Regions from separate parts of the Micromonospora sp. WMMD736 genome, predicted to be linked through region 1. Evidence: riboswitches for the same ligand, from Rfam matches in the RefSeq annotation. Region 1 holds a riboswitch; the other holds the start of a gene.
The links. A riboswitch is a leader RNA that binds a small molecule or an ion and turns the genes downstream of it on or off. The one in region 1 is predicted to bind cobalamin.
Positions count from the first base shown of each region.

Region 2: another riboswitch for cobalamin. It lies ahead of cobN (cobaltochelatase subunit CobN); the one in region 1 lies ahead of ACN269_RS09120 (peptidase).

Region 1 is NZ_JBMHMI010000001.1:2,158,940-2,170,488, forward strand. Features, by position in the region: gene ACN269_RS09070 (ABC transporter ATP-binding protein) at 1-975, shown strand, start outside; gene ACN269_RS09075 (ABC transporter ATP-binding protein) at 972-1,652, shown strand; gene ACN269_RS09080 (superoxide dismutase) at 1,951-2,211, opposite strand; gene ACN269_RS09085 (superoxide dismutase) at 2,218-2,832, opposite strand; gene ACN269_RS09090 (Fur family transcriptional regulator) at 2,943-3,401, shown strand; gene alaS (alanine--tRNA ligase) at 3,390-6,065, opposite strand; gene def (peptide deformylase) at 6,117-6,671, shown strand; gene tsaD (tRNA (adenosine(37)-N6)-threonylcarbamoyltransferase complex transferase subunit TsaD) at 6,668-7,744, shown strand; gene ACN269_RS09110 (GNAT family N-acetyltransferase) at 7,711-8,238, opposite strand; gene ACN269_RS09115 (hypothetical protein) at 8,235-8,411, opposite strand; cobalamin riboswitch at 8,435-8,557, shown strand; gene ACN269_RS09120 (peptidase) at 8,646-9,695, shown strand; gene ACN269_RS09125 (hypothetical protein) at 9,680-10,177, shown strand; gene ACN269_RS09130 (ABC transporter substrate-binding protein) at 10,245-11,135, opposite strand; gene ACN269_RS09135 (acyl-CoA thioesterase) at 11,357-11,549, opposite strand, start outside.
Region 2 is NZ_JBMHMI010000001.1:1,036,486-1,048,034, reverse strand. Features, by position in the region: gene ACN269_RS04645 (hypothetical protein) at 1-453, opposite strand, end outside; gene ACN269_RS04640 (RNA polymerase sigma factor) at 446-1,021, opposite strand; gene ACN269_RS04635 (hypothetical protein) at 1,147-1,482, shown strand; gene ACN269_RS04630 (inositol monophosphatase family protein) at 1,505-2,311, opposite strand; gene ACN269_RS04625 (DUF5919 domain-containing protein) at 2,308-3,192, opposite strand; gene ACN269_RS04620 (hypothetical protein) at 3,268-3,621, shown strand; cobalamin riboswitch at 3,708-3,884, shown strand; gene cobN (cobaltochelatase subunit CobN) at 4,146-7,814, shown strand; gene ACN269_RS04610 (VWA domain-containing protein) at 7,811-10,084, shown strand; gene cobO (cob(I)yrinic acid a,c-diamide adenosyltransferase) at 10,176-10,787, shown strand; gene ACN269_RS04600 (cobyrinate a,c-diamide synthase) at 10,781-11,549, shown strand, end outside.

The sequences.
Region 1 (11,549 bases):
GCGACTTCGGGCATCGCCGAAAACCGCCTGCTGCTCGCCGTGGACGGCCTCGGCGTCGAGTTCCGTCTGCGCGACACGACCGTACGCGCCGTTACCGACCTCAGCCTGACCGTACGGGCCGGTGAACTGCTGGCCGTCGTCGGCGAGTCCGGCTGCGGCAAGTCCGTTCTGGCCCACGCCCTGCTCGGCCTGCTACCGGGCAACGCCACGACCACCGGCCACGCCGTCCTGCACCACCCGGGCAGTGACCCGGTCGACCTGATCACCTGCGGTCAGCATCACCTGGCCCGCAGAGTACGCGGTCGACGGGTCGGGCTGGTCCCGCAGAGCCCGGCCACCGCACTGAACCCGGTCCGCACCGGACGGCGCCTGCTCATCGAGACGCTCAGAGCGCACGGCCGGGATCGGGACGATGCTGAGCGCCTCGCCCTCGACGTCGGACTCGACCCGGCCGACCTGGACCACTACCCGCACGAACTCTCCGGCGGCATGGCCCAGCGCCTGGTCACCGCGCTCGCACTGGCACCGGACCCGGCGCTGCTCATCGCCGACGAGCCCACCACCGGCCTCGACCGGCCGCTGGTGGACCACACCCTCGACCTGCTGCGCCGACGCTGCGACACCGGCTCGGCCGTCGTCCTCATCACGCACGACCTGGCCGCCGCGCAGCGAGTCGCCGACACCGTCGCCGTCATGTACGCCAGCCGCATCGTGGAACACCGGGACGCAGATCATCTCTTCGCCGCGCCAACTCATCCGTACGCAGCGGCGCTGCTCGACGCTCTGCCGGACCGCGCCTTCCGGCCGGTGCCGGGCGACCCGCCGATGCTCACCGCGCTGCCTCCGGGCTGCGCGTTCGCGCCGCGCTGCCCGCGCCGCACCGACTCCTGCGCGCGCCAGCCACCGCTCACGCCGATCGCCGGTGACGGCACGGTCGCCTGTCACCACCCGATCCGTCCCGGAGCAGTCACATGACCAGGGAGCAGCACCTGCTCGCCGACGAGGTCACCGTCGGATACGGCCGTCAGGTCGTGCTCGACAGCATCACCCTGCGGGTCGCCCGCAGCGAGACGGTGGGGCTCCGCGGCCCGTCCGGATGTGGCAAGTCGACACTGGTGCGGGTCCTGGCCCTCCTGCACCGACCGGACCACGGCCGGGTCAGCATCGACGGCATGCCCGTGCACGCAGTGCGGTACGCCGTGCCGGTCGGCCTACGGACCCGCGTCGCCGTCCTGTTCCAAAGCCCACGCGCCGCCGCCGACCCTCGACTGAGCCTGGACGACCTGATCGCCGAACCGCTACGCGCCGTACGGACACCCGAGTCGACGGTCCAGGAGCGGGTGGCCGAACTCGCCGACCTCGTCGGCCTCACCGCCGACCTACGCAGCCGACGGCCACACGCGGTCTCCGACGGGCAACTACAACGCGCCTGCCTCGCCCGGGCCCTCGTCCACCGGCCGGACTACCTGCTCTGCGACGAGGCCACGGCGATGCTCGACGCCTCAACCCAGGCGCACGTCGCCAGCGTCATCCGCGACTACCAGCGAACCCAGCACGCCGGCGTCCTGGTCATCAGCCACGACCAGACCCTGCTGGACCGCTGGGCCGACCGGATCGTCGACCTGGTGGGTACGGCACCGGCAATGACCTGAGTCATCCGCCACCGCGGCGGCGGACGGCACCGGGACGGGACGACCCTCCAGGCGAGCGACGCGGCGTCGAGCCTCATGCAATTGCTGACGAAGTTGATGCGCCTGCGCTTCGCTGGCGCCGAGCTGCCGACGGGCGGCGTCGAGCCGCTCGAAGTCGGCCAAGGCGAGCACGGCCACCTGATGGCCGTCGATCATCATGACCCGGTGATCGACTTTCTTGCGCACCAGGCGCTCCCCTCGACTGACGGTGCGGGCGCGGTCTGTTGGGTGCCCGCCGCGGCGGGCACCCAACAGACGCTCAGGCCGGTGGTGACTGCGCGGTGTCGGCCAGGAGAAGCGACAGTTCCCGGACCAGGTCGTCCATGGACTGGCCGCTCTGCGCCCTGACCAGGCCCAACGCCAGGTCCGCCAACAGATAGAAGCCGAGGGTACGGGCCTGCTCGGAGCCGAACGCCGACATCAACGCCTCCGCGCCGGCGAGGTCACCGCGATGCTTGGCGGCGATGACCCCGGCGGCGCGCTGCACGATCTCGGCCGCCTCGGGGGTGTACCCACTCACGCCGGGTCAGATCTTCGGGGCAGTAGCGCGGGCAGCGTCGAAACGCGAGGTCACGTCGGTCCAGTTCACCAGGTTCCACAACCGGTCCACGTAGTCCGGACGAACGTTGCGGTACTGCAGGTAGTACGCGTGCTCCCAGGCGTCGAACACCAGGATCGGAGTCGAGCCCTGCCCGACGTTGCCGTGGTGGTCGTAGACCTGCTCCACGATCAACCGCTGACTCAGCGGCTCCCACGCCAGGACACCCCAACCCGAACCCTGCACACCCTTGGTCGCCGCCGACAGTTGACCGGCGAACCCGTCGAAGGAGCCGAAGTGCTCGTCGATCGCCGCCGCCAACTCACCGTCGGGGCGGTCCCCGCCGTCCGGGGACAGGTTGTTCCAGAAGATCGAGTGCAACACGTGCCCGGACAGGTTGAACGCGAACGTCTTCTCCAACCCGACGATCGTTCCGTAGTCGCCCTTGTCGCGGGCCTCGGCGAGCCGGTCCAGCCCGTCGTTGGCGCCCTTGACGTACGCCGCGTGGTGCTTGTCGTGATGCAACTCCAGGATCTCGCCGGACATCGCGGGCTCAAGCGCGCCGTAGTCGTAGGGCAGGTCGGGCAGGTTGTACACGGCCATGGAGTACGTCCTCTCAATGCTGCCTTAGTGTGGCTGTTGCCATTATCTTGCAACAAGGGTCCGGTTGTCGTCGGGGGACGTGATTGATCACAGAAGCGTCGGATCGTGTGGTGGCGGCCTTGGGCCGCCTGCGCGAGCGAGGCCTGCGTCGTACGCCGGCGCGACAGGCAGTGCTGAGCGTGCTCGTGGACGCCCCGCCCGAGCATCCGCACCTGAGCGCCGCGCAGGTCCATGACCGGGTCCGGGCCAACGGTGTACGAATCGACCTGACGACGGTGCACCGCGTGCTGATCCACCTGACCGATCTGGGTGAGTTGCACTCGGTGCCGGTCGGCGGAGCGATGACGTACGGGTTTGCCGACCACCCGCATCCCCACGCGGTCTGCACGCTCTGCGACCGCGTGTGCCACCTGCCAGCCGAAGCGGTCCTCAGCGCGGTACGGGCAGCGGGCGCGGCAGGTTTCAGCACCGACCCGGCAGGGCTCCCCGGCGGCGTGGTGGTGGTCTATGGACGATGCGACTCGTGCTGCGGAGAGAAGCCGTCCCGGGTCCACGGTTCAGTTGGCTGAGCGCAGCAGTTCCCGCACCAGATCCACGACCTGGTGCGGGCGTCCGCCTGACTGCCCACCCTGGGCGAGGCCGGCGTTGCCGCCGCCACGTCCACCGAGCACCGTCTTGACGAGGTGCACGGCAGACGTGCCGCGCTCGGCCGCCGCGTCGTTGACCGCGATGACGAGTCGCATCGTGCCGTTCGACGTGGCGGCGACCACCACGACGCCGGGACGCTGCTGCGGTAGCTCTCGCCGGATCAGCTCGGCGAGTTGACGGAAGTCCGCGCCCGCAGGGTCGGTGCTGCTCGCGTATGCGATCCCGGCAATGTCCTCGGCGCGCCCGGCCAGGGTGCGAGCCTGTTCCCGGGTGAGCTGGAGTTGCAGTTGCTCAGCCCTGCGTTCGGCGGCCTTGGCCCGACTGACCAGCGCAGTTATCCGGTCAAGCAACTCTTCCCGTGGCGCGCGGAGTTGGTCGGCGAGGTTGGTGACCAGGTCCCGCTCGCGGGTCAGATAGCGGAATGCCTCGATGCCGGTGACGGCCTCTACGCGGCGCTGTCCGGCGCCGACGGAAGATTCGGAGGTGATAGCGAGCGCGCCGATCTGCGCCGACCGGTCGACGTGGGTGCCGCCGCAGAGTTCCCGGGACCACTCGCCGCCGATGTCGACGACGCGGACGGTGTCGTCGTAGGTCTCGCCGAACAGGGCGAGCGCGCCGATCTGCCGGGCCTCGGGCAGGGTCATGTATCGGGCGTGGACCGGCAGATCATCGCGGATGGCCAGGTTGGCCACGTCCTCCACCTCGCTACGGGTGGCCGGCGAGAGGCCGGTCGGCGCGGAGAAGTCGAGCCGCAGGTAGCCGGGGCGGTTGAACGAGCCGGACTGCAACGCGCTCGGGCCGAGAACGTGCCGCAGGGCGGCATGCACGACGTGCGTGCCGGAGTGGGCCTGGCGGGCACCGAGTCGCCACTGCGGGTCGACCGCCGCGTGGATCCGGTCGCCGACGGCGAGGGCACCGTCGGTGATGCGGACCTGGTGGACGACGAGGCCCTTGATCGGTCGTTGCACGTCAAGCACGTCGGCGCGGACGCTGTCGCCGGTGAGGGTGCCGGCATCGGCGTGCTGCCCGCCGGACTCGGCGTAGAACGGGGTCGTGTCGAGGACCACCCCGACGATCTCGTCGGGCTCGGCAACGGGGATCGCGACACCGTCGCTGTCGAGGAGCCCGAGGACCGTGGAGTCGGTGTCGAGGGTCTGGTACGCCTGCCAGTCCGTCGGTCCGTGCGCGTCGAGCACCGACCGGTACGCCGACACGTCGGTGTGCCCCGTCTTGCGCGCCTGCGCGTCCGCCTTGGCCCGGGTCCGCTGATCGGCCATCAGCCGGCGGAAACCCTCGTCGTCGACCTTCAGGCCCTGCTCGGCCGCGATCTCCAGGGTCAGGTCGATCGGGAAGCCGTACGTGTCGTGCAGCTGGAACGCCTTCGCCCCGGACAGCGCCGTGCCGCCCGCCGAGCGGGTCTCGGCGATCGCCGTGTCCAGGATCGTCGTCCCGGCACGCAGCGTCGACAGGAACGCCTCCTCCTCCGCGTACGCGTACTGCGCGATCCGGTCGAAGTCGGTCGCCAGCTCCGGGTACGAGGGCGCCATGCAGTCCCGCGCCACCGGCAGCAGCTCGGGCAGCGCCCGGTCCTGCCAGCCCAGCAGCCGGATCGACCGGATCGCCCGACGCATGATCCGCCGCAGCACGTACCCACGGCCCTCGTTGCTCGGCGTCACGCCGTCGCCGATCAGCATCAGCGCGGTCCGCACGTGATCCGCGACCACCCGCAGCCGCACGTCGTCCGGGTGCGACTCGCTGGCCACGTGCCCGGAGTGCGCCCCGTACCGCTTGCCGGTCAACTCGGCCGCCCGGGCCAGGATGGGCCGCACCTCGTCGATCTCGTACAGGTTGTCGACGCCCTGCAGGATCGACGCCATCCGCTCCAGGCCCATGCCGGTGTCGATGTTCTTCGCCGGCAGGTCACCCAGGATCGGGTAGTCCTCCTTGTTGGTGCCCGGACCCCGCTCGAACTGCATGAACACGAGGTTCCAGTACTCCATGTAGCGGTCCTCGTCGACCGCCGGACCACCCTCAGCGCCGTACTCCGGGCCCCGGTCGTAGAACAGCTCCGACGACGGACCGCACGGTCCGGGGATGCCCATGGACCAGAAGTTGTCCGCCTTGCCCCGACGCACGATCCGCTCCGCGGGCACGCCCACCGACCGCCAGATCTCGAACGCCTCGTCGTCATCGAGGTAGATCGTCGGCCAGATCCGCTCCGGATCCAGCCCGTAACCGCCCTCGGCGATCGGCTTGGTGGACAACTCCCAGGCCAGCGGGATAGCACCCGCCTTGAAGTAGTCGCCGAAGGAGAAGTTGCCGTTCATCTGGAAGAACGTGCCGTGCCGGCTGGTCTTGCCGACCTCGTCGATGTCCGGGGTGCGGATGCACTTCTGCACGCTGACCGCCCGCTGGTAAGGCGGGGTCTGCTGGCCCAGGAAGTAGGGCACGAACTGCACCATGCCGGCGTTGACGAACAACAGGTTCGGATCGCTGATGGCGGGCAGCGGAGCGGACGGCACCACGGCGTGGCCGTTCGCCTCGAAGTGCGCGAGGTACCGCCGCTTGATCTCCGCCGTCCGCACCAGACCACTCCCCTACTGCCAACATTTTGCAATTGCATAATATGGGCAGCTATGGAGAGGCTTGTCGGCACCCCGAGGCCGATCACCCGTTACGGCACCCCGATCCTGCACCGCCGGTGCGCCCCGGTGACCGTGTTCGACGACGCGCTCGCCGCGCTGGTCGACGACATGTTCGCCAGCATGTACGCCGCTCACGGGGTCGGCCTGGCGGCCAACCAGATCGGCGTCGACGCCCGGATCTTCGTCGTCGACTGCCCCGACGCCACCAACACCCACACCATCGCCCACGTGATCAACCCGGTGCTGCACCTGCCTGAGCAGCGGGATCTGGTGATCGACTCCGAGGGCTGCCTGTCCGTCCCGGGCCAGCGCGCCGACCTGGCCCGGTCAGCCACCGCCTCCGTCACCGGCGTCGACCTGCACAATCAGCCGATCCGCCTGGAGGGCACCGGTACCCTCGCCCGGTGTTTCCAGCACGAGGTCGACCACCTCGACGGCCTCGCCTACGTCGACCGGCTTCCCGTCAAACTACGCAAACAGCTCCTCGCGGCCAGCGCCGAGCACCCTGGCGTCGGAGCCGGCGTCCAGCAGGACCTTGACGCATGACGGTCGTCCTGGGCATCGAGACGTCCTGCGACGAGACCGGCGTCGGGATCGTCGCCGACGGTGTCCTGCTCGGTGACGCGCTCGCCACGAGCATGGACGAACACGCCCGCTTCGGCGGGGTCGTCCCCGAGATCGCCGCCCGCGCGCACCTGCACGCCATCACCCCCATGGTCGAACACGCACTGGCCCAGGCCGGGATCGGCTTCGCCGACATCGACGCGGTCGCCGCCACCGCCGGCCCCAGGCTCGCCACCGCCGTCCAGGTCGGCCTCGCCGCCGGCAAGGCGTACGCGCTGAGCCTCGGCGTCCCCCTCTACGGCGTTCACCACCTCGCCGGCCACGCCGCCGTCGACATCCTCGAACACGGGCCACTACCGGCCCGCTGCGTCGCCCTGATCGTCTCCGGCGGGCACACCAGCCTGCTGCTGATCGGCGACCTCGCCCGCGACCCGGTCGTGCACCTCGGCGACACCGTCGACGACGCCGCCGGTGAAGCGTTCGACAAGGTCGCCCGCCTGCTCGGCCTGCCCTACCCCGGCGGGCCCGTCATCGACCGCGTCGCCTGCGACGGCGACCCGAACGCGATCGCCTTTCCCCGCCCGATGACCGCCCCGCACGACGCCCCCTACCGGTTCTCGTTCTCTGGGCTCAAGACCGCCGTCGCCCGCTGGGTCGAACAACACCAGGACAGACCACTACCCGTCGCCGACGTCGCCGCCTCCTTCCAGGAGGCCGTCGCCGACACCCTCACCCGCAAAGCCCTCGCCGCCTGCCGCGACCACCAGGCCGACACCCTGCTCCTCGTCGGCGGAGTCGCCGCCAACAGCCGGGTACGCGCCCTCGCCGAAGAACGCTGCGCCGCCGCCGGCATCCGCCTACGGGTGCCGTCACCACGGCTCTGCACCGACAACGGCGCGATGATCGCCGCCGTCGGAGACCTCCTCGTCCGCGCCGACGTCTCTCCAGACCGGCTCGACCTCGGCCCCGACCCATCCGCCGTCCTGCGGGGAGCGCTGCTGCACGGCCCGCGCGACCAACGTCAGCCGGCCGGCGCGAGGGGCACGTTCGCGTAGATCGTGATGCCGTGGCCGGTTCCCCACCGCTGCCACCCGGCGGCGTCGTAGAACGCCGTCGTACCGGGGATCGTCGGCACCGTGAGCAACCACGCCGGGCGGTCACCGACCAGAGCGTCGAGCAGCCGCCGACCGAGCCCAGCGCGCCGCGCACCCGGGTGAACAGCGAGTTCGCCGACCTCCAGACGGCCGGACAGCGCGGTGACGGCCTCCGGTCCCAGAATCGCACTCACCTGACCGTACGAGCGGTCGCTGGGGAACGGGCTCGGGGTGGTGTAACCCAACGCGAACCCGCGCACGCTGGCGCCGGTGTAAGCGAACGCCCCAACGAACCCGGGCTTCTCGGTCCAATCCGCGAGTCGATCCGCGAGTCCTTCGGCCCGCTCGAGCGGTTCGTTCCAGGGCGGCACGCAGAACACCGCCGCGTAGATAGCCGTCAACTCGGCGCTGGCGGCGAGCACAGCCCTGCCGTCGACGAGCCGGATTGTGCTCATACCGGTCCCGAGCGGTGCGACGTGCCAAGGACCGGGACGGTGAGCAGGATCCGGTTCATCGACATCACCAGTGCCATCGTGCCGACGATGAACCGTTCTGGCAACGGTGCACAGCTGGACGCCCGGTCGGATTCGAGCGCGGTCGGATCATCGACATTGACGGTGACCACCATGGCTGGTGAGACTGTGCGCCACAACTTCATGCCTGTGCGTTGATGGGGGAAGTCCGGTCGAAATCCGGCGCTGGCCCGCAACGGTAGGCGGCGAACCATGTGGTGACGCCGCGAGCCCGAGTACCCGTCCGTGCACGTAAGGACTGTCCCCCACCCGTCGTGGCCCACGGGTCGGAGCCGCCCGAGGGGATTCGGGTCGTCTCGGACCATCGGAGCCCGGAAAGGCGCCGTTTCATGGTCAACCGTTTCCTTTGGCACCGCGCGCGCGTCCTCGCGACCGCCGCGCTCGCCGCCTTCACACTGACGCTGACGGTGACACCGTCGACCGCGTCAGCATCGCCGCCCACCCTCAACAGGGTCGATGCCGCCGCCGGCTGGCTCGCCCGCCAGTCCGTCGACGGCGAACGCTTCGAGGTCGTCTTCGACGGCGTCGCCTACCCCGACCAGGGCCTCACCCTCGACGCGGTGTTCGCCTTCGCCGCTACCAAGCAGGCCGACACGACTGCGGCCGATGCCCTGTCGTGGCTCGCCCAACCCGCCGTGCTCACCGGCTACATCGGCGACGGCACCGAGGCGTACGCGGGAGCGACCGCGAAACTCGCCCTCGGCGTCCAGGTCCGCGGCCTCGACCCGGCCGCGTTCGGCGGAGTCGACCTGCTCACCCGCCTCGGCGGCCTACTGACCCCGTCCGGTCGATACTCCGACCGTTCCGCTTTCGGCGACTACAGCAACACGTTAACCCAGTCGTTCGCGGTGCTGACGTTGGACCGCGCCGGCGGCGCACCACCGGCTGCGGTGACGTTCCTGGCCGCGAGCCGGTGCGCCGACGGCGGTTTTCCCCTGCTGTTCGGGCAGGCCACGTGTGTCAGTGACGTCGACGCAACGGCGCTCGCGGTCCAGGCTCTGCTCGCGGCGGACCGGCCGATCGTCGCGGCCTCGGCGGCGCAGTGGCTCGTCTCCGTGCAAGGCGTTGACGGCTCGTTCTCCGCCAACGGCGTGCCGAATGCGAACAGCACCGGGCTCGCCGCCCAGGCCCTCTCTGTCGCCGGGCGACCTCTACCGTGGCTGCGCGCCCGCCAGTTCCTGATCGGCCTTCAGGTGGCGTGCACCGGGCCGTCGGCCGATCGCGGCGCCATCGCCTACACCTCAGGCGGATTCGACGCGACCACCGCGGTGCGGGCCACCGCGCAGGCCGTCCCCGGTCTCGCAGGCGCCGGGTACGCGACCCTGTCCACCAGCGGCGCCCAGCCCGCCGCGCCCGTCCTGGCGTGTACGCCGTGGTGACCGCGCAGCGGGCGGTGATTCGGCGACGGTTGGCGCTGCTGTTCGCGGCTGTCGTCGTCAGCGCTGGCCTGGTCGTCGTCGACCCGATGCCGCGCGCCGCGCACGCTGCGGCGTGCGCGGCGGGCGCGGGCGTCACGGTGGTGGTCGACCTCACCGCGTTCGGCCTCGGTGTGCAGACCGGCTGCCGACTCGGGGACCCGCCGACCGGCCTGGCCGCGTTGCAGGGCGGGGGCTTCACCGTGACGGGCACTCAACGATGGGGCCTTGCCTTCGTCTGCCGTATCAACGGCTACCCCATGCCCGCCTCCGAGCCATGTGTCAATACTCCCCCGGCCAGCGCGTACTGGTCGTATTGGCACGCCGTGCCCGGCGGTACCTGGTCCTACAGCACGCTCGGCGCGAGCAGCTACAACCCCGCGCAGGGCACTGTCGAGGGGTGGCGCTTCGGCTCCGGACAGGCTCCGTCGATCTCCCCGCCGTAACTGGCGCTGGGGTGGTGCCGGCACCGCAGCCCTGTGCTACCGGGCCGCGCGGCACCACCCCGACGCATCAGGTGGGCACGTGCTGGGTGCGGGAGTCGGAGCGGCCGGCAAGGACGGCGGCGAGGATCTCCGCGCCGTCGACGACCCTCGGGCCCGGGCGGTTGAAGTAGGCGGGTCCGTCGACCACCCACACCTGCCCGTCGCGCACCGCGGGCAGGTCAGCCCACCCGGGTTGCGCGGTCGCCACGGACAACTCGTCAAGCGTCTGCTTCGGTGTGAACCCGCACGGCCCGAACACCACCACGTCGGGGGCCAGGTCCGCGACGACCGACCATCGGTGCGGTGTGCTGTGCGCGCCCGGTCCGAGCAGCAGTGACTGCCCGCCGGCGTAGCTGATCTGCTCCGGCACCCAGTGCCCGCCGGGCATAAGCGGGTCGAGCCACTCGACGAACAACACCCTCGGCGCGCCGGCCGCCGGCCCGGGCAACGCGGCGAGGCGACGCTCGCTGTCGGCGCGGATCTTCGCCGCCCGTTCGTCGGTGCCGGTCAGCGCGGCCACGGCATCGACCGTGTCGAGGATCCCGGCGATGGTCCTCGCCTCCAGGGACACCACCCTCGTGTCAAAGTCCATCAGTCGGACGGCGTCGTTGACCCGCTCGTAGGAGACCGCACACACGTCGCACAGATCCTGGGTCAGGATCAGATCCGGCTTCAGATCCTCCAACACGGCGACGTCGAGCTGGTACAACGACGACCCCCGGTGCGCGTCGCCAGCGATCGCCGCCGAGATCTCCCGGCTCGTCAACGCCCCCGGCAGCGACGTCGCGGTCACCGCCGGAATATCGGTCAGTTCCCCCGGCGGCCAGTCGCACTCATGGGTACGACCGACCAGATGCCCGGTCAGTCCGAGCATGGCCACGATGTCCGTGGCCGCCGGCAGCAGGGAGACAATGCGCACACCCGTCTGCCTACCAGGCACGACCGAATGGCGTCCACTCCCGCACGACGGGCGACGGCCTTCCCGGCGGACGACGCCGAACGCGACCACCACCCCGACGCGGATGCCATAACAGGAGGCGTTGGCCAGCACGAGCATCATCGCCGAACCTGGCGGGCGGTGAGGACGACGATCGCTGCCAGGTGACCGGCCAGCGCCGCGACGGACAGTCCGAGCAGGTCTTAGACCTCTACGGCGCCGTCGAGCAACGCCCGCCGCAGCGCCAACCGGTGTTCCCGGCGGATCTCCGCCTCACGGTACCGACGCCGGTCCCCGTCCGTTTCCGGCAGCAGCGGCGGCACCGCACGTGGCTGCCCGTCGTCGTCGATGGCGACCATGACCAGATGGGCCGTGGCCACGTCCGTGGGCGGCACG
Region 2 (11,549 bases), 1.1 Mb from region 1:
CAGGCGCAGATTGCCACCGTCGTACAGCAGCGTCGCGACCCGGCACGCGCCGGTGCCGTCGGGGTCGGCGACCGACACCCGCTCCGGCGGACCGAGCGCGGCCGGCACCCGGACCGGGAAGCGCACCGCCCGGCGCGCCTCGTCGAGCCCCACCGTCCGCAGCGACGGCAGGGGTGACGGCTCGTCCCCGGGCGGCGACGACGTGGACGACGTGACGATGCCGACGCCGGCGAAGCGCAGCACCTCGCCGAGGGCGTCGGCGACGGCGGCACGCGTCGGCGGCAGCACCGCGACCACCAGGGCCACGAGCGCCGCCGCGGCGACCGCACGCCACCGTCGCCATCCGGGTACGCGCCCGACGAGCCGGTCGTGCACCCGTGCGGTGACGTCCGGCGCGGCGGGCGTCTCCAACCATCCGCCCAACTCCCGCAGCTCGGCCTCGAGGTCATCCATGGTGCACCTCCTCGTCGGCGAGCAGGGCGCGCAGCTTCGTCAGTGCCCGTGAGGTACGCGACTTCACCGTTCCCCGGGGCCAGCCCAACATGACGCTCGTCTCCTGCTCGCCGAGGTCGAGGAAGAACCGGCAGACGATCACCTCGCGGTCGCGTACCGGCAGTTGCCGCAGGGCCGCCACCAGCGCGGCCCGACGCTCGCCGGCCAGGACGGCGTCCATCGCGTCGTCCTCGGCGATCTCGGGCGGGGGGCTCGCCGCCGCCCGCAGGACCAGGCCGTCCCGGCGGGTGCGGGACCGGTGCAGGTTGCGGGTCTCGTTGGCGACGATCGCGAGCAACCAGGAGCGGAAGGACGAGTCTCCCCGATAGCGGGACAGCTTGCGGTAGCCCTTCACGAACGACTCCTGGACGACGTCCTCGGAGTCCGATCCCGCGCCGAGCAGCACCGCCGTCCGGTACGCGGACGCGGTGTGCCGGGCGACCAGGAGGTCGTACGCCTCCAGGTCACCGGCTCGGGCGCGGGTGACGAGCACGTCGTCGTCCAGGGGAACCTCCGGTCGGACTCGCACTGATGACACCGCCCGCGCGTGTCGGGTTCCTGCCCAGCGGAGTCAGATTTCTCCCACCCGCCGTGCAGCCTATTGCCAGGAATCGGTGCTGAACTGGGAGTGGCGTCGAGGGAGAGGGGCTGGGCATGGGCTGGTTCAACCGGCGGTCTCGCAGCGGCGAGGCGACCCCGACGAAGCTGGACCGTGAGGCCACCCGGGACGACCTCGCCGCGCTCGAGGCGTTCGTCGCCAGTCGGCGGGGTGTGGAGTTCTACCTGGAACCGGAGACGACCGCCACCGACACCACCGTGGTCGCGATCGCCCACGACGGTGAGTGGATCCGTCGCCGCACCGGCACACCCCGGGCGGCGGGTGACATCGCCCGCAAGCACGCGGTGCCGCTGTACGAGGCGGCCCGCACCGGCTACCCGGAGCGGATGCGGGTGTGGAATCGGGCACACCCGGAGCGCCACGCCCGCTGAGGCGGTCAGGCCGTGCGCGGGCTCAAGCGGGTTTCACCGGTTTGAGTGATCGCTGAATGAGCGTGAGGACGGGTGAGAGGATCAGCTCGCCGCCACCGATCGTGGCGACAGCGTTCACGTTGTGGGGCGTGCCGTCGACGTCGACCACCAGCGCGCCAGCCTCCTTGGCGATGACGACGCCCGCGACGGTGTCCCAGGGATTGTTGTTGAGCATGACGAACGCGTCGATCCGACCGTGCGCCAACCAGGCGAGGTCGATCGCGGCTGACCCGTGCATGCGTATCCGTTGGACGTGCCGGCTGAGCTGCTCGGTGATGGCAAGTCGGTCGGTGTTCTTCCGGCTGGCGTCGGCACCGACCGCATAGTCGCCGATGGCGACGACGGCATCCCGAAGATCGGTGACCTGGCTGGCGCGGATGCGCCGGTCGTCGGCATAGGCGCCGTGCCCCTGCACAGCGTGGTAGCGGGTGCCGAGGAACGGAAGGTCGATGACACCAAGGACGGCGTGTGTGCGGTGGATGAGGCCGAGAGAGATGGCGCACAGGGGCGAGCCGTGGATGAAGTTCACGGTGCCATCGACTGGATCGAGCGCCCAGGTCAGTGCGCTGGTGTCGCCGCTGCTGCCGTACTCCTCACCGAGGAAACCGATGTCAGGCACCTTGGCGGCCAGGTGCTCGCGAACCGCTCGTTCGATGGCGTAATCCACCTCCGAGGCCATGTCGCGGTCACCCTTGAAGGTCAGCGCGCCGGGCTGGAGCCTCCGCATCAGGTCGTGTGCCAGGTCGACGGCCTCCTGTGCAAGGGGGAGGAGGTGCGCGTAGTCGGTCATAGCTGGCGGCTGCGCTCCCACAGCGAGTTGAACATCTCGTCAAATATTGGGTAGAGGCCGGAAGGATTGGCGCTGCGCTCGATGACCATCGTCGGGCAGTCGACACCACGCATCTGCGGGAGGTAGTGCTGGACAACGCAGAGTCGACCATCGATCAGAAGGACGTTGGCGCGAATGGACTCGTCGTAGACGCCGATGGCGAGGTTGTTTCGGGCTTCAGCGGGGAGCCGGTCACGAATGCGGCGCGCCAGGTTCTGGATGTTGAGGTCGGTGAGCGCGCTGAGGTGTCCGTCGGGATAGTCTTCCTCCCGCTCCTGCCGCCTGATGGCCTCGCCGGCCGGGTCGAGGAACAGGCAGCGGAGGCGGGTGCCGGCGGCGAGGAGTTTCAGGAGGCGATTGTCGCCGTACTGCTGACAGATGAGGTTGAGTGACAGGCCGGACGCTCGGATGTCCGTGGCATGGTCGAAAAGGGCTCGCGGGGGCAGCTCCGCCATGAAGTCTGATCGGCTGGAATAGATCGCGCTGACATCAGCGCACCGGTCCGGCACTGCCTTGCCGACCTGGTGTCCTGCTAGGTCACGGGCCGGCTCGCGTTCGCCAAGGAGGAGCGTCACGCGTGCGTGGCGTGGCATGGACAGGCCGGTGCAGATGCGGGTGAGGACATCGATGCTGCTGACCCGGCGGGCGCCGCTGGTGATTTCGCTGATCTGAGCCTGGCTGAGGCCGGTGGCGACGCCGAGAGTGGTTTGGCTGGCTCGGGTGGCTCGCTGGACGAGGCGGAATACCTGAGCGACATCGCGAGCGGCCAAGGCATCGAGCATGTCGGCGGTGTCCCACAGCAGGTCTTCAGTGGTAAGCGCGGCAGTCGTGCGGACGCTCACGGGTGGCTCCCTTCCTGCTCGAGGGCCGAGGGCCAGCTTATCCAGTAGTCAGATGGCATACCGGCAGGACATCCGGTGGGCGGATGGAAGTTATCCATCGAGGAATCACTTTCTGTGATGGATCGCCGTGGTTGCGGTGAGCAGGGTCGTGGTGTGAGTCTCCGGTCCCGCCCCCACCTGCCCATGCGCCCCGCCTGGTTGTGCCGCAACTGTGCCGCCGCGTGGCCATGTTCCCGTGCGCAGCTCGATCTCGTCGCCGAGTTCTACGGCCACTCGCTGGCGCTGGCCCTCTACCTGACGTCCTGCATGAACGAGGCCATCGGCGATTTGTACGGTCTCGGCGGTCGCCCCGACCTTGCCCTGATGCACGCGCGTTTTCTCGGCTGGCTGTCGATGACTCGCCGGCCGCGTCGGCTCAAGCCTGAGTGACCCGCTCCGATATCTTCGCAGGTCAATGTGGTGAACCTGGCCCCTCGACGCCGGGGTCGGCGTTGACCGGCGGCGCTGCGGTGTGGCAGCATTCGCGGCCTGACGGCAGTGAAGGAAGTCGGTGCGAATCCGACGCGGTCCCGCCACTGTCACCGGGGAGCGATCCCCCCTCGTGAGTCACGGCCGTGTGTCTGCGGTTGGAAGGCCGGGGGAGAGCGTCGATCCGGAAGCCAGGATACTTCGGCCGTCGGGACGTACCCCAGGGCGTGGACACCCGAGGAGGACCCGATGACGCATGGCGTCTCCATCATCGACGGCCGTTGCCGTTGCCCGCACCGCGGCCGTGCTGTCGCCGCGACCGGCGTCGACTCCGTTCACCGCTGAGTTCCGCGCCACGCGACCCTTCGCCACCGGCTGCACGCCGGTGAGTCCGGGTCGCGGTGCCCGCTGAACCCCGCGCCCACCCGCACGTCGTCGCCGAGTCGCCTCCGCGAGCGCGTCGACGTTACCGTCCGGAGCCTGCCGTGCGCATTCTGCTGCTCTCCACCGCCGACACCGACCTGCTGGCCGCCCGCGCCAGCGACGCCGACTACCGGCTCGCCAACCCCGCCCGGGTGGCGGCCGACGAGGTGCCCGCCCTGCTCGACGGGGTCGACCTCGCCGTCGTACGCCTGCTCGGCGGTCGGCAGGCGTGGCCGGACGGCCTCGCCGCGGTGCTCGCCAGCGGCGTACCCACGGTCGTGCTCGGCGGCGAGGCGCTGCCGGACGCGGAGCTGATGGCGGTCTCCACGGTGCCGGCCGGGGTGGTCGCCCAGGCCCTCGCGTACCTGGTCGAGGGTGGGCCGGACAACCTGGGGGAGCTGGCCCGGTTCCTCTCCGACACGGTCCTGCTCACCGGCGAGGGGTTCGCCGCGCCCACGCCGACCCCGGCGTACGGCGTGCACGGCGCGTACCCTCCCGAACCGGATCGGCCCACCATCGGGATCGTCTTCTACCGGGCGCACGCCCTGGCCGGCAACACCGCCTTCGTCGACGTGCTGGCGGAGGCGGTCCGCGCGGCCGGCGGCAACCCACTGCCGATCTTCTGCGGTTCGCTGCGCGGGCTGACCGCCGGTGCCGGCCCGCTCGGCCTCTTCGCCCGCTGCGACGCGTTGCTGGTCACCGTGCTCGCGGCCGGTGGCGCGGTCGCGGCGGACGCCTCCTCCGGCGGCGACGAGGACGCCTGGGACGTCGGCGCGCTGGCCGCCCTGGACGTGCCGGTCATCCAGGCGCTCTGCCTGACCAGCACGCGCGAGCAGTGGGCCGGCAGCGACGCCGGACTGTCCCCGTTGGACGCGGCGATGCAGGTGGCCATTCCGGAGTTCGACGGGCGGATCGTCACCGTGCCGTTCTCGTTCAAGCAGGTCGACGCCGACGGGCTCTCGGTGTACGCCGCCGACCCCGAGCGGGCCGCCCGCGTCGCCGGCATCGCGGTCCGGCACGCCCGGCTGCGGGACGTGCCGAACGCCGACAAGCGGATCGCCGTGGTGCTCAGCTCGTACCCCACCAAGCACTCGCGGGTCGGCAACGCCGTCGGTCTGGACACGCCGGCCTCGGCGGTCCGGCTGTTCGCCGCGCTCGCCGAGGCGGGCTACGACCTCGGCGGCACACCGCCGCCCACGGACGGTGACGCGCTGATCCACGCGCTGATCGCCGCCGGGGGGCACGACGTGGAGTGGCTCACCCCGGAGCAGTTGGCCGCCGCCGAGGCCCGGATCCCCGGGGAGACGTACCGGCGGTGGTTCGACCAGGTCCCGACCGAGCTGCGCGCGCGGATGCGGGAGCACTGGGGTGACCCGCCAGGCGAGCTGTACACCGACGGCGGGGACGTCGTGCTGGCCGGCCTGCGCTTCGGCAACGTGGCGCTGCTGATCCAGCCGCCGCGCGGCTTCGGGGAGAACCCGATCGCCATCTACCACGACCCGGACCTGCCACCGAGCCACCACTACCTGGCCGCGTACCGCTGGCTCGCCGCGCCCGTCGCGGACGGCGGCTTCGGCGCGGACGCCGTGGTGCACCTGGGCAAGCACGGCACCCTGGAGTGGCTGCCCGGCAAGGGACTCGGGTTGGCCGCCGACTGCGCGCCCGACGCCGTCCTCGCGGACCTGCCGCTGGTCTACCCGTTCATCGTCAACGACCCCGGCGAGGGCACCCAGGCCAAGCGGCGGGCGCACGCCGTGGTGGTCGATCACCTGGTGCCGCCGATGGCCCGCGCCGAAACCTACGGCGACCTGGCCAAACTGGAGCAACTGCTCGACGAGTACGCCACCGTGCAGGCGCTCGACCCGGCCAAGGTGCCGACCGTCCGGGCGCAGATCTGGGACCTGGTCCGCGCCGCCGAGCTGCACCACGACCTGCACACCGAGGCGATGCCCGACCCGGACGACTTCGACGACTTCGTGCTGCACCTCGACGGCTACCTGTGCGAGGTCAAGGACGTGCAGATCCGCGACGGCCTGCACATCCTCGCCGACGCGCCCACCGGCGAGCCGCGGGTCAACCTGGTCCTCGCGGTGCTGCGCGCCCCGCAGATCTGGGGCGGCGCACACGCCCTGCCCGGCCTGCGGCAGGCCCTCGCCGCCGCGTACGCCCTCGACGAGCAGGAGCTGCTCGCGACGCCGGGCCAGCGGGTCGCCCTGCCGGCCGCGTTGACCGACGCGGTGGACGGGCCGGCCCGCACCGCCGCCGACGCCATCGACCTGATCGAAGCCCTCGCCCGGCGGCTCGTCATCGGGATGGAGACCCTGGGCTGGGCCGTCGACGCGGCCGAGACGGTCGTCGCCGAGGTGACCGGCCAGCCGATCCCGGATGCCGCCGCCGTGCTGCGCTTCGCCGCGACCGAGCTGGTGCCCCGGCTGGAGCGCACCACGGACGAGCTGCGCAACACCCTCGGCGCGCTCGACGGTCGGTTCGTGCCGCCCGGCCCGTCCGGCTCACCCACCCGGGGCCTGGTCAACGTGCTGCCCACCGGCCGGAACTTCTACTCCGTCGACCCGAAGGCCATTCCCAGCCGCAACGCCTGGGACGTCGGCGTGGCCCTGGCCGACTCGCTGCTGGCCCGGCACCTCGCCGACACCGGCGCGTACCCCCGCTCGGTGGGTCTGACCGTGTGGGGCACCAGCGCGATGCGGACCCAGGGTGACGACATCGCCGAGGTGCTCGCGCTGCTGGGCTGTCGGCCGGTCTGGGACGAGCGGTCCCGGCGGGTCACCGGCGTCGAGGTGGTGCCGACGGCCGAGCTGGGGCGGCCCCGCGTCGACGTCACGGTGCGGATCTCCGGCTTCTTCCGCGACGCGTTCCCGCACGTGGTGGCGCTGCTCGACGACGCCGTCCGGCAGGTCGCCGCCCTCAACGAGCCAGACGAGGCGAACTACCTGCGGGCGCACGTCACCGCCGACGTGGCCGAGCACGGCGACGAGCGGCGGGCCACCGCCCGCATCTTCGGCTCCAAACCCGGCGCGTACGGGGCGGGACTGCTGCCGCTGATCGACGCCCGGACGTGGCGCGACGACGCCGACCTGGCCGAGGTGTACGCGGTCTGGGGTGGGTACGCGTACGGCCGGGGCCTGGACGGGCGGGAGGCGCGCGCCGACATGGAGCGCTCGTTCGCGCGGATCTCCGTCGCGGTGAAGAACCAGGACACCCGCGAACACGACATCGTCGACTCCGACGACTACTTCCAGTACCACGGCGGAATGGTGGCGATGGTCCGCCACCTCACCGGCACGTCACCGGCGGCGTACGTGGGGGACTCGGCCATGCCGCACGACGTGCGGACCCGCACGCTGGGCGAGGAGACCCGGCGGGTGTTCCGGGCCCGGGTGGTCAACCCGAAGTGGATCGCCGCGATGCGCCGGCACGGCTACAAGGGCGCGTTCGAGCTGGCCGCCACCGTGGACTACCTGTTCGGCTACGACGCCACCGCCGGCGTGGTGGACGACTGGATGTACGAGCACCTGGCCGCCGCGTACCTCTTCGACGACACCACCCGGGAGTTCCTCCAGCAGTCCAACCCGTGGGCGCTGCGCGGCATCACCGAGCGGCTGTTGGAGGCCGCCGACCGGGGGCTGTGGGCCAAGCCCGAGCCGGCCACCCTCGACCGGCTCCGCGACGAGTACCTGGCCAGCGAGGGTGACCTGGAGGACCGGGCATGACCACCTATCCGTTCAGCGCCGTGCTCGGCATGGCCGACATGCGGCTGGCGCTGCTGCTCAACGCCGTCTCCCCGGCGATCGGCGGGGTCCTCGTGCGGGGCGAGAAGGGCACCGCGAAGTCCACCGCCGTCCGCGCCCTCGCCGCACTGCTGCCCCCGGTGCGCCGGGTCGCCGGCTGCCGCTTCGGCTGTGACCCGGCCGAGCCCGACCCGGCCTGCCCGGACGGCCCGCACCCGCTCGGGGCGGCGACCGAGACGGGCCCGGCGCGCCTGGTCGAACTGCCCGTCGGCGCCGCCGAGGACCGGGTGGTCGGGTCGCTGGACCTGGAGAAGGCCCTCGGCGAGGGCGTCCGCGCCTTCGAACCGGGCCTGCTCGCCGCCGCGCACCGGGGCGTCCTCTACGTCGACGAGGTCAACCTGCTGCACGACCACCTCGTGGACCTGCTGCTGGACGCCGCCGCGATGGGCCGCAGCCACGTCGAGCGTGAGGGCGTCTCGGTCAGCCACGCGGCCCGGTTCCTGCTGGTCGGCACCATGAACCCGGAGGAAGGGGAGTTGCGCCCGCAGCTGCTCGACCGGTTCGGGCTGACCGTCGAGGTGAACGCCAGCCGGGACCCGGAGATCCGGGTCGAGGTGGTCCGCCGGCGGCTCGCCGCCGACGCAGACCCGGCCGGGTTCGCCGCCCGCTGGACCGACGCCGACGCCGAGATCGCCGCCCAGGTGGCCGCCGCCCGCCGCCGGCTTCCCGGGGTACGACTGCCCGACGCGGCGCTGCGGCAGATCGCCGAGGTGTGCGCGGCATTCGACGTGGACGGGATGCGCGCCGACATCGTCACCGCGCGAACCGCGCTCGCGCACGCCGCCTGGCACGGCCGGGACCGGGTCACCAGCGACGACGTCCGGGTGGCGGCTCGGCTGGCCCTGCCGCACCGTCGCCGCCGCGACCCGTTCGACACGCCGGGGCTGGACGAGAAGCGCCTCGACGAGGCCCTGCAACGGGCCCAGGACGCCCATCCCGACGACCCGGACGACGACGACCCGGACGACGGCGGCCCGCGCCCCGACGATCCGGACGGCGGTGGCCCGGGTGGCCCCGGCGACCTCGACGGTCCGGGCGGCGGCAGCGGTCCGGACGGCAGTGCCGGTGGCCCGGGCGGTGCGGGTGGCCCGGGCGGCGCTGGGCACCGTTCCGATGGGTACGGCCCGGACGCTCGTGGCCGCGACGCCGATGGTGCCGCCGTCGATCCGACGATCCCGGAGGGTCCCGAACGTGACGGCTCCGCTGGCGGAAACAGCGCCAGCAGAGGCGAGCGCGGCGACGTTCCCGAGCCGCACGTCGGCGACGCGGGCGCGCAAGGACCCTCCGACCGCTCGCCGGCCGACAGCAGGGGCCGGCAGCGTCGACGGACCGAAGGCGCGGGGCCGAACGGCACCGAGAACCCTCGGGACTGGGACGGTGGCGCGGTGGCCGTACCCCGGGGTGGCCTGCGGGCCCGGCTGCTCACCGCGCCCGGCGTCGGTGACGGGGTGCCCGGCCGACGGTCGCGCGCCCGGACCGGGCGTGGCCGGACGACCGGCGCTCGCAAGCCGGCGGGCCGGGTCGGCGCGCTGCACCTGCCGGCGACGGTTCGCGCCGCCGCGCCGCACCAGGCGGCCCGCGGGAGGCTGGCGGGTCCGCTGCTGCTGCGCCCGGACGACGTGCGCGAGGCGGTCCGGGAGGGGCGCGAGGGCAACCTGGTGCTGTTCGTGGTGGACGCCAGCGGGTCGATGGGCGCCCGGCAGCGGATGACCGCCGTGAAGGACGCCGTGTTGGCGCTGCTCACCGACGCGTACCAGCGACGGGACAAGGTCGCCGTGATCGCCTTCCGGGGCACCGGAGCGCGGATGCTGCTGCCGGCCACCTCCTCGGTGCTGGCGGCCTCGACCCGGCTCACCGGGTTGCCCACGGGCGGGCGGACGCCCCTGGCCGAGGGCCTGCTCGCCGCCGCCGACCTGCTGCGGCTGGAACGCCTGCGCGACCCGAAGCGCCGTCCCCTGGTCCTGGTGGTCACCGACGGCCGAGCCACCGCCGGCCCGCGCCCCCTGGACCGCACCGCAGCAGCGGCGAGAGTCCTGGCGGCAACAGGTGCCCCCTGCGTGGTGGTCGACTGCGAGTCCGGCCCAATCCGTCTCCACCTGGCCGCCCGCCTGGCAACCCAGCTCAACGCCCCCCGACACCCCCTGGACACCCTCACCCACCCCCGCGATCTTGCAGTTTCTGTCGCGGCATAAAGGACTCAAGGACGCAAATGGTCAACAGAAACTGCAAGATCGCGGGAGCCACGGTCGCGGGACGCACGGTCGCGGGACGGGGGGCGCGCTGATGCCGCAGGGACAGCCGAGCCACGTGCCTGCTGACGGGTTGACGACGCGGCAGCGGCGGAATCGGCCGTTGCTGATCGTCCATACCGGACAGATGAAGGGGAAGTCGACGGCCGCCTTCGGGCTGGCGCTGCGGGCCTGGACGGCCGGCCTGCCGATCGGGGTGTTCCAGTTCGTCAAGAGCGCCAAGTGGCGGGTGGGCGAGGAGAACGCGTTCCGGGCGCTCGGCGAGGTGCACGAGCGCACCGGCCAGGGCGCCCCGGTGGCGTGGCACAAGATGGGCGAGGGCTGGTCCTGGATCCAGCGTGGCGGCGACGCCGACCACGCCGCGGACGCCCTGGAGGGCTGGCGGCAGATCCAGCGCGACCTGGCCGCCGAGCGGTACGGGCTGTACGTGCTGGACGAGTTCACCTACCCGATGAAATGGGGCTGGGTGGACGTCGACGAGGTGGTCGCCACCCTGGCCGACCGGCCCGGGTTCCAGCACGTCGTCATCACCGGTCGGGACGCCGACCCGCGCCTGGTCGCCGCCGCCGACCTGGTGGCCGAGCTGACCAAGGTCAAGCACCCGATGGACGCCGGCCAGAAGGGCCAGAAGGGCATCGAGTGGTGAACGCCGAGCCCTGGTCGCTGCCCCGGGTGGTCGTCGCCGCGCCGGCCAGCGGGCACGGCAAGACGACGGTCGCCACCGGACTGCTCGCCGCCCTGCGCCGACGCGGTCTGACCGTCAGCCCGCACAAGGTCGGCCCGGACTACATCGACCCCGGCTACCACGCCCTCGCCGCCGGTCGGCCCGGACGCAACCTCGACCCGTTCCTGGTCGGGCCCGAGCGGATCGCGGGCCTGCTGCGGCGCGGCGCGAGCGTGCCCACGCCTGCCGACGTCGCCGTGGTGGAGGGCGTCATGGGCCTGCACGACGGCGCGGTGGGCCGCCGCGACTTCGCCTCCACCGCGCACGTCGCCCGGCTGGTCGACGCGCCCGTGCTGCTGGTGCTGGACACCACCGCGCAGGGCCGCTCCGCCGCCGCGCTGACCCTCGGCATGGCCGCCTTCGACCCGGCCGTGCGGATCGGCGGCGTGATCCTCAACCGGGTCGGCTCGCCCCGGCACGAGACCCTGCTGCGCGACGCGCTCGCCGAGGTGGGCGTACCGGTGCTCGGGGCGGTGACCCGCGCCGCCGAGGTCGCCGCGCCGGCCCGGCACCTCGGCCTGGTGCCGGTCGCCGAACGGGCCCCCGAGTCGCTCGCCATCGTCACCGCGCTGGCCGAACTGGTCGAGGCCACCGTGGACCTCGATGCCGTGCTCGACCTGGCCCGCAGCGCCGGACCGCTGACCGTCCCGGCGTGGGACCCGGTCCAGGCCGTCGGCGGGCCGG